2 linked regions of the Breoghania sp. L-A4 genome follow. The protein of the gene in region 1 interacts with the protein of each later gene in a pairwise test. Links are inferred from orthologs where the notes say so. Each region holds a gene or a part of one and is shown on either strand. Other genes may lie near its edges. The genes, in order: D1F64_RS11175 and D1F64_RS07515.

What was found.
Region 2: the proteins of D1F64_RS11175 (region 1) and D1F64_RS07515 interact in binary tests that used the Escherichia coli proteins (3 or more experiments, as listed by UniProt). The link is inferred for Breoghania sp. L-A4 from one-to-one orthologs.

The regions. Positions count from the first base shown.
Region 1 is NZ_CP031841.1:2,429,517-2,432,632, forward strand. What follows is about bases 111-2,906. They hold D1F64_RS11175 (cysteine desulfurase), read left to right. Parts: upstream 111-779; coding sequence 780-2,033; downstream 2,034-2,906. Other genes in these bases: sufD (Fe-S cluster assembly protein SufD), read left to right, coding at 111-765; D1F64_RS11180 (SUF system Fe-S cluster assembly protein), read left to right, coding at 2,077-2,493; D1F64_RS11185 (iron-sulfur cluster assembly accessory protein), read left to right, coding at 2,540-2,906. Also shown: more of sufD, read left to right, coding at 1-110; more of D1F64_RS11185, read left to right, coding at 2,907-2,908. UniProt on the Escherichia coli protein: Cysteine desulfurases mobilize the sulfur from L-cysteine to yield L-alanine, an essential step in sulfur metabolism for biosynthesis of a variety of sulfur-containing biomolecules.
Region 2 is NZ_CP031841.1:1,611,687-1,614,774, reverse strand. What follows is about bases 8-2,775. They hold D1F64_RS07515 (SufE family protein), read left to right. Parts: upstream 8-1,061; coding sequence 1,062-1,490; downstream 1,491-2,775. Other genes in these bases: D1F64_RS07505 (helix-turn-helix domain-containing protein), read right to left, coding at 2,365-2,766; D1F64_RS07510 (DUF6456 domain-containing protein), read right to left, coding at 1,445-2,368; D1F64_RS07520 (DUF5330 domain-containing protein), read left to right, coding at 144-659; D1F64_RS23200 (hypothetical protein), read left to right, coding at 8-90. In the rest of the region: more of D1F64_RS23200, read left to right, coding at 1-7; D1F64_RS07500 (hypothetical protein), read left to right, coding at 3,072-3,088. UniProt on the Escherichia coli protein: Participates in cysteine desulfuration mediated by SufS. Cysteine desulfuration mobilizes sulfur from L-cysteine to yield L-alanine and constitutes an essential step in sulfur metabolism for biosynthesis of a variety of sulfur-containing biomolecules.

The sequences.
Region 1 (3,116 bases):
GCGGTCGCCTACATGCGCCACGTGGTGCATGTGGGGGAGGGCGCCAAGGTCCGCTTCCTCGATGCCTATGAGGGCTTCGAGTGCAGCGGTTACCAGACCAACGTCGCCGTGGAGCTTTATGCCGCCAACGGCGCGGACATCGGCTGGGTCAAGCTGCAGGAAGAGGCGCGCGACGCCTTGCACATCAGCTCGTTCCTGACGCTGCTGGGCGAAAAGGTGACCTTCAACCAGTTCACCTTCACCTCCGGCGGCCGCGTCTCGCGCGGCCAGGCCTTCGTCACCTTCGCCGGTGAGCATTCCACCGTCGGCCTGCGCGGCACAACGCTGATCAACGGTGACCAGCATGCGGACATCACGCTGGTCATCGACCACGCGGTGCCCAATTGCGACAGCCGCGAGTATTTCAAGGCGGTCATCGACGGTCATGCCAAGGGCGTCTTCCAGGGCCGGATCAACGTGCATCCGCATGCCCAGAAGACCGACGGCCAGATGATGACGCAGTCCTTGCTGCTGTCGGACGACGCCGAAATGGCCTACAAGCCGGAGCTCGAGATCTTCGCCGATGACGTGCAGTGCGCCCATGGCGCCACGTCCGGGCAGATCGACGAGGATCTTCTGTTTTACCTGCGCGCGCGCGGCATTCCGGAAGCCGAGGCCCGCACGATGCTGGTGCTGGCCTTCCTCGCCGAAGCCATCGAGGAAATCGGCGAGGACGACATCGTCGCCAATCTTGAGGAGCGCGCCCGGGCCTGGCTCGCGTGCTGACGGGGAACGCCGGTATGAACAGCGATGTTGCCGATCGGGTGGATCTGACGCCCTATGACGTCGAGGCCGTGCGCCGGGATTTTCCGATCCTGAGCACGCAGGTCTACGGCAAGCCGCTTGTCTATCTCGACAATGGCGCCTCGGCGCAGAAGCCGCAGTCGGTGATCGACCGCATCTCGAAGGCGTATTCCGAGGAATACGCCAACGTGCATCGCGGCCTGCACTATCTGTCCAACGTGGCGACCGAGAACTACGAGGCGGCGCGCGAGACCGTGCGCGCCTTCCTCAATGCCCCCTCCACCGACAACATCGTCTTCACGAACTCGACCACGGCGGCGATCAATCTCGTCTCCTACGGGTTCGGCGAGGAGGCGATCGGCGAGGGTGACGAGATCGTGATCTCGATCCTCGAGCACCACTCCAACATCGTGCCGTGGCATTTCCACCGCGAGCGCAAGGGCGCGGTCCTGCGCTGGTCTCCGGTGGCCGACGACGGCTCGTTCCAGCTCGACGAGTTCGAAAAGCTGCTCAACGACCGCACCAAGATCGTCGCCATCACCCAGATGTCCAACGTCACGGGCACGGTGGTTCCGGTCAAGGAAGTCTGCCGCATCGCGCACGCCCGCGGCATTCCGGTGCTGGTCGACGGCAGCCAGGCGGCCGTGCACATGCCGGTCGACGTGCAGGACATGGATTGCGATTTCTATGTCTTCACCGGCCACAAGGTCTACGGGCCCACGGGCATCGGCGTGCTCTACGCCAAGAAGGAGCGTTTGGCCGCCATGCGTCCGTTCCAGGGCGGCGGCGAGATGATTCTCGACGTCACCGAGGACATGGTGACCTACAACGATCCGCCGCACCGTTTCGAGGCCGGCACGCCGCCGATCGTCCAGGCTATTGGATTGGCGTCCGCCCTTGACTATATGGAAGGTCTGGGACGTGACCGGATTGCCGCCCATGAGGCGGCGTTGAGCCGGTACGCCCACGAGCAGTTGTCGCAGATCAACAGCTTGAGGATTTTCGGGACGGCGCCCGGCAAGGGGGCTATCATCTCGTTCGAGATCGAGGGAACCCACGCGCATGACATCTCGACGATCATCGATCGCTCCGGTGTCGCGGTCCGCGCGGGAACCCATTGCGCCCAGCCGTTGCTGAGCCGCTACGGAGTGACCTCCACTTGCCGCGCCTCTTTCGGCCTCTACAATACGATGGAGGAGGTCGACGCGCTGGTGGAAGCCTTGAAGAAGGCGCAGAAGTTTTTCGCCTGACCGATCATGGGATCACAGGCGAGCCGAAGCACGGGACGTGACAATGAGCGACGACATGACAGTCCGGGAACCGGAGCCGGCCTCGACAGGTTTCGAGACCGGTGCGACCCAGAGCGAGATCACTGGCACAGGCTCCGCCCTGCCGCCCGAGGAACTGGCGAAGCTGACCGACGATATCGTCGCGGCGCTGAAGAGCGTCTACGATCCGGAAATTCCCTGCGACATCTACGAACTCGGCCTGATCTACAAGGTCGACATCGAGGATGATCGCTCCATCGCGATCGACATGACGCTGACCGCTCCGGGCTGCCCGGTGGCCGGCGAGATGCCGGGCTGGGTGCAGGACGCGGTCTCCGCGGTGCCGGGCGTCGGTCCGGTGACGGTGGATATGGTGTTTGATCCGCCGTGGGATCCCTCACGCATGTCGGATGAGGCGCGCGTCGCACTCGACTGGTATTAACGCACGATCCGCCCTTGTGGCGGGCAAATCGAGCAGGTGTCCGAATATGGTTGGCTTTCAGGTTATTTCTCTGACAGACGCTGCGGCGGAACGGGTGCGCGAGATCATCGCCGCGTCCGACGAGCCGGTGTACGGCGTCCGCATTGGCCTGAAGAACGCCGGGTGCGCGGGCATGTCCTACACGATGGACTATGTACGCGACGAGAACGCGCCGGGCGACGTGGTCGAGGACAAGGGCGTCCGGATCTACGTTGACCCCACCGCCGTGTTGTTCCTTCTGGGCACCGTGATGGACTTCGAGGTCACCACGCTGTCCTCGGGCTTCACCTTCTCCAATCCCAACCAGGTCTCGGCCTGCGGTTGCGGTGAGTCGGTGGAGATCAAGCCCGCCGAAGCCTCCGCGCTCGCGAACTAGGTTTTCTCCGTTTCATGCAGCTTTTCGACCGCCTCAAGCGCGATGCGGCACCGCAATGGGCCGCCTACACGCAGCACGCGTTCGTGGATGGGATGGGGGACGGCACGCTCGCGGCGGAGTCGTTTCGGCACTATCTCGCCCAGGACTACCTTTTCCTCATCCATTTCGCCCGGGCCTACGCGCTGGCCATCTACAAATCCGCCACGCT
Region 2 (3,088 bases), 820 kb from region 1 along the record:
CGGATGCGCGCAGGGGCGGGTTTCGAATTTGATTCAAATTTGAATCGAATTTCACTCAAATTCGTCTCAAAGAAGCGGCAAATATGCTGAAAATTGACAGCCGCAGTTGAACGGGATGTTTGAACGCCCTTGCTAGTGTTGCCATGAAGTCGAGCACCGCCATCAGCGAAAACGCGTGGTGCCATGCTTTGAAAAACGCAAAGGGTAGTGTCATGTTTTTTATTCTGCGAACGGCATTCTGGTTGTCACTCGTGGTCTTGCTGATCCCGGCGGACCCGGAGACGAAAGCCCAATCAAAAGAAGCGGATATCAGCTCCCTGCAGGCCATCGGCGCGGCCCAGCAGGCCTACGTCGACATGACGAGGTTCTGCGAACGCAACCCGATGACCTGTGAGACCGGCGGCGCCGCCGTGGAGATCTTCTCCGCCAAGGCCCGCACCGGAGCGCGCATGGTCTACGAGTATCTCGGGCCGGGCGACAATACCGATCGGACGCCGGTTTCCGCGAGCCGCGACATGGCTTCGGGGCCGTCCGACCGCGAGCTTTTCACCGGATCGACGGCCGCGCGGCCGTCAAACGGCCCGGCAAACGGCACGCTGACGCCGGCGGACCTGCAGCCTGAATGGACGGTGCCGGCGCCGCTGCGCAAGCCGGTCTGAACCACCGCGCCTGACCGGCTTCGGCTCCACCAAACCCTTGGCATTCCGGGTTTCTTCCCGGCCGCGCCTGCCCGATCACGAATTCAGCTTCGCGTCCCGCCCACGTGTTGACGCCGTCCGCTGCCCCTCGGGGCACTGGCGGCTTGGCAAAGGAGCGAGAACTTGGCGGCTCATGCCGCCGCAGCGCCGCAAGCGTTTCACTGCCCTTTATGCTTGCGGCGCCTTTTCTTCCTCCCCGGCGATGAAATCCCGTTTCCCCCGATTTGCCTAAGCCGTCCGGACCCTATATGTGGAACCTGGAACGCGCGGATCTCCGCTGGCCGCGACGAGGCCGTGCTCCGCACCCGCGGTCCGTGACAGACACCGGCACGACAACCATCCGCAAGGCAGACATCGGCGCGCATGACGAAAATTGACGAGATCATCGACAATTTCGAGTTCCTGGACGACTGGGAAGACCGCTACCGCTATGTGATCGAGCTGGGCAAGGACCTGCCCGAGCTGCCGGAGAACCTGCGCACCGACGCCAACAAGGTGCGCGGCTGCGTTTCCCAGGTGTGGCTCGCCACCCGTGTCGAGCCGCAAGCCGGCGCGCCGGCGCGGCTGACGTTCGAAGGCGACAGCGACGCCCACATCGTGCGCGGTCTGGTGGCGATCCTGCTGGCGCTGTATGACGGCTGCGACGCCCGGGAAATTCTTCAGGCCGACGCCGAGGCCCTGTTCCAGCGGCTGGGTCTGCGCGACCATCTGACGCCGCAGCGCTCCAACGGACTGAGCGCGATGATTCAGCGCGTGCGCGCCGATGCCGAGGCCGCGCTCGCCGCGGCCTGACGCCGATGACGCGCCGGTCCCGTCGCCTCGTCGCTGAAGCCGTAGTGCGCCGCAAGCCCCTCGAGCGCGATGGACAGAATCACCTTGGCTGACCGCGCCGGCCAGCCGCGCTGCCGCTCCACGCTCTCCAGTCCCTTCAGATGACAGCACACGTCGACGAGGACCGCGGACAGCCCCGGCCCGGTGCGATCGAGCGCCGCGCGGACCCGGGCGCGCGCGGCCAGCACCGCCTCCGTCAGATCGGCGCCGCCGCCCGCGCCGCCCGACCGCCGCCGTCCGCCCTGCCCGATCGCGCTCCAATCCGTGGTCACCCGGGCCATCATGCCGCCGCGGGTAAAATCCGCCCTCAACCGTTCGCCCGCGGCGACCTGCGCCGATGACAGCCACGGGCGGCCATCGGGCCGCTTGCGCCGCGCAAGCCACGACAGCGGGCTTTCCGCCAGGTTTATCGTCACCGGCCGATGCGCCGCCGGCGCGCCCTGCGTTTCGCCATCGAGCGCGCAGCGCGCGCGCTCCTGATGCTGGGCGCGGAACGGATCCTCCCCCTCACTCAGGGCCCGCCGCAGCCACGCCCGCCCCGGCCCGGTAACCGCCAGGGTCGCGCGCCCTTCAATCATGCCCTTCCGGGCCGCCTCCGCGTTATCCCACCGCTCAACAATGCCTTCGGACACCAGGATCCGGATGACATCCGCGGGGACGGAAACCCGTGAGCCGGCGCACATCACCGATTGCACACCGTCGTCCCCCGCCTCCCCGCAGCAGGCATTCTCCCGGCCGCGCAGCATCGCCTTCAGCAGCCGGACCGCATGCCGCCGCGTGGCCCGCCCAAGCCGGAGATCCGGCGCGGCCCGATTAGGACTTCGTCGCCGCGCGCTCAATGCGACCACTCCCAGCGCACCCGCGCGGCCGTGCGACAGGCGGCGGCCGCCCGCTCGATCGCCGTCAGCATGGCATCGAATGCCGGGTCGTCGCGCTGGTCCTCGACCCTCCGGCACGCGTGTCCGGCGGTGGTGCGGTCGCGGCCGAAGTGCCGTCCGACGCTGGTCAGCGACCAGCCGAAGACCACGTGCATGACATACATAGCCACCTGACGGGCAAGGGCGACCTCGGCGCAGGAGCGGGTCGGCGCGCGCAACGCCTCCGGCGTCACATTGAAAACGGTCGTGATGGCTGCCTCGACGAAGCCGCAATTGGCGGCATCGTGGTCATAGACCGCCGCGCCCAGGCGCCCGGCATAGCCATGATTGTCTGGATGGCTCACGCAATCGACTGTCATCCCTCACCTCCGTTGACACCCTGGCAAGCGCACGAATTGCCGAGACGATGCAGGCAGTTCGCGTGCCAGCAGCAGGAATTGGGACAACTGTGATAAAACGAAAGCGAGTGACTGGGGATAACTTTACCGACTTGGTAAATATTGCGATGAGACCAGACATGCCAACAAAGTATTTGGCTATTTATTTGATCTATTATTTATCCCCGCGCCGGAATTACGCTCCATGATGGTCGCACAAGGCAGTGGCGGCATGGCAATCGTCTGTCCCGAACGCCGCCACGGGAACGCTCGCGCGGAGCATTACGGTGGTGCCGCCAGAGAC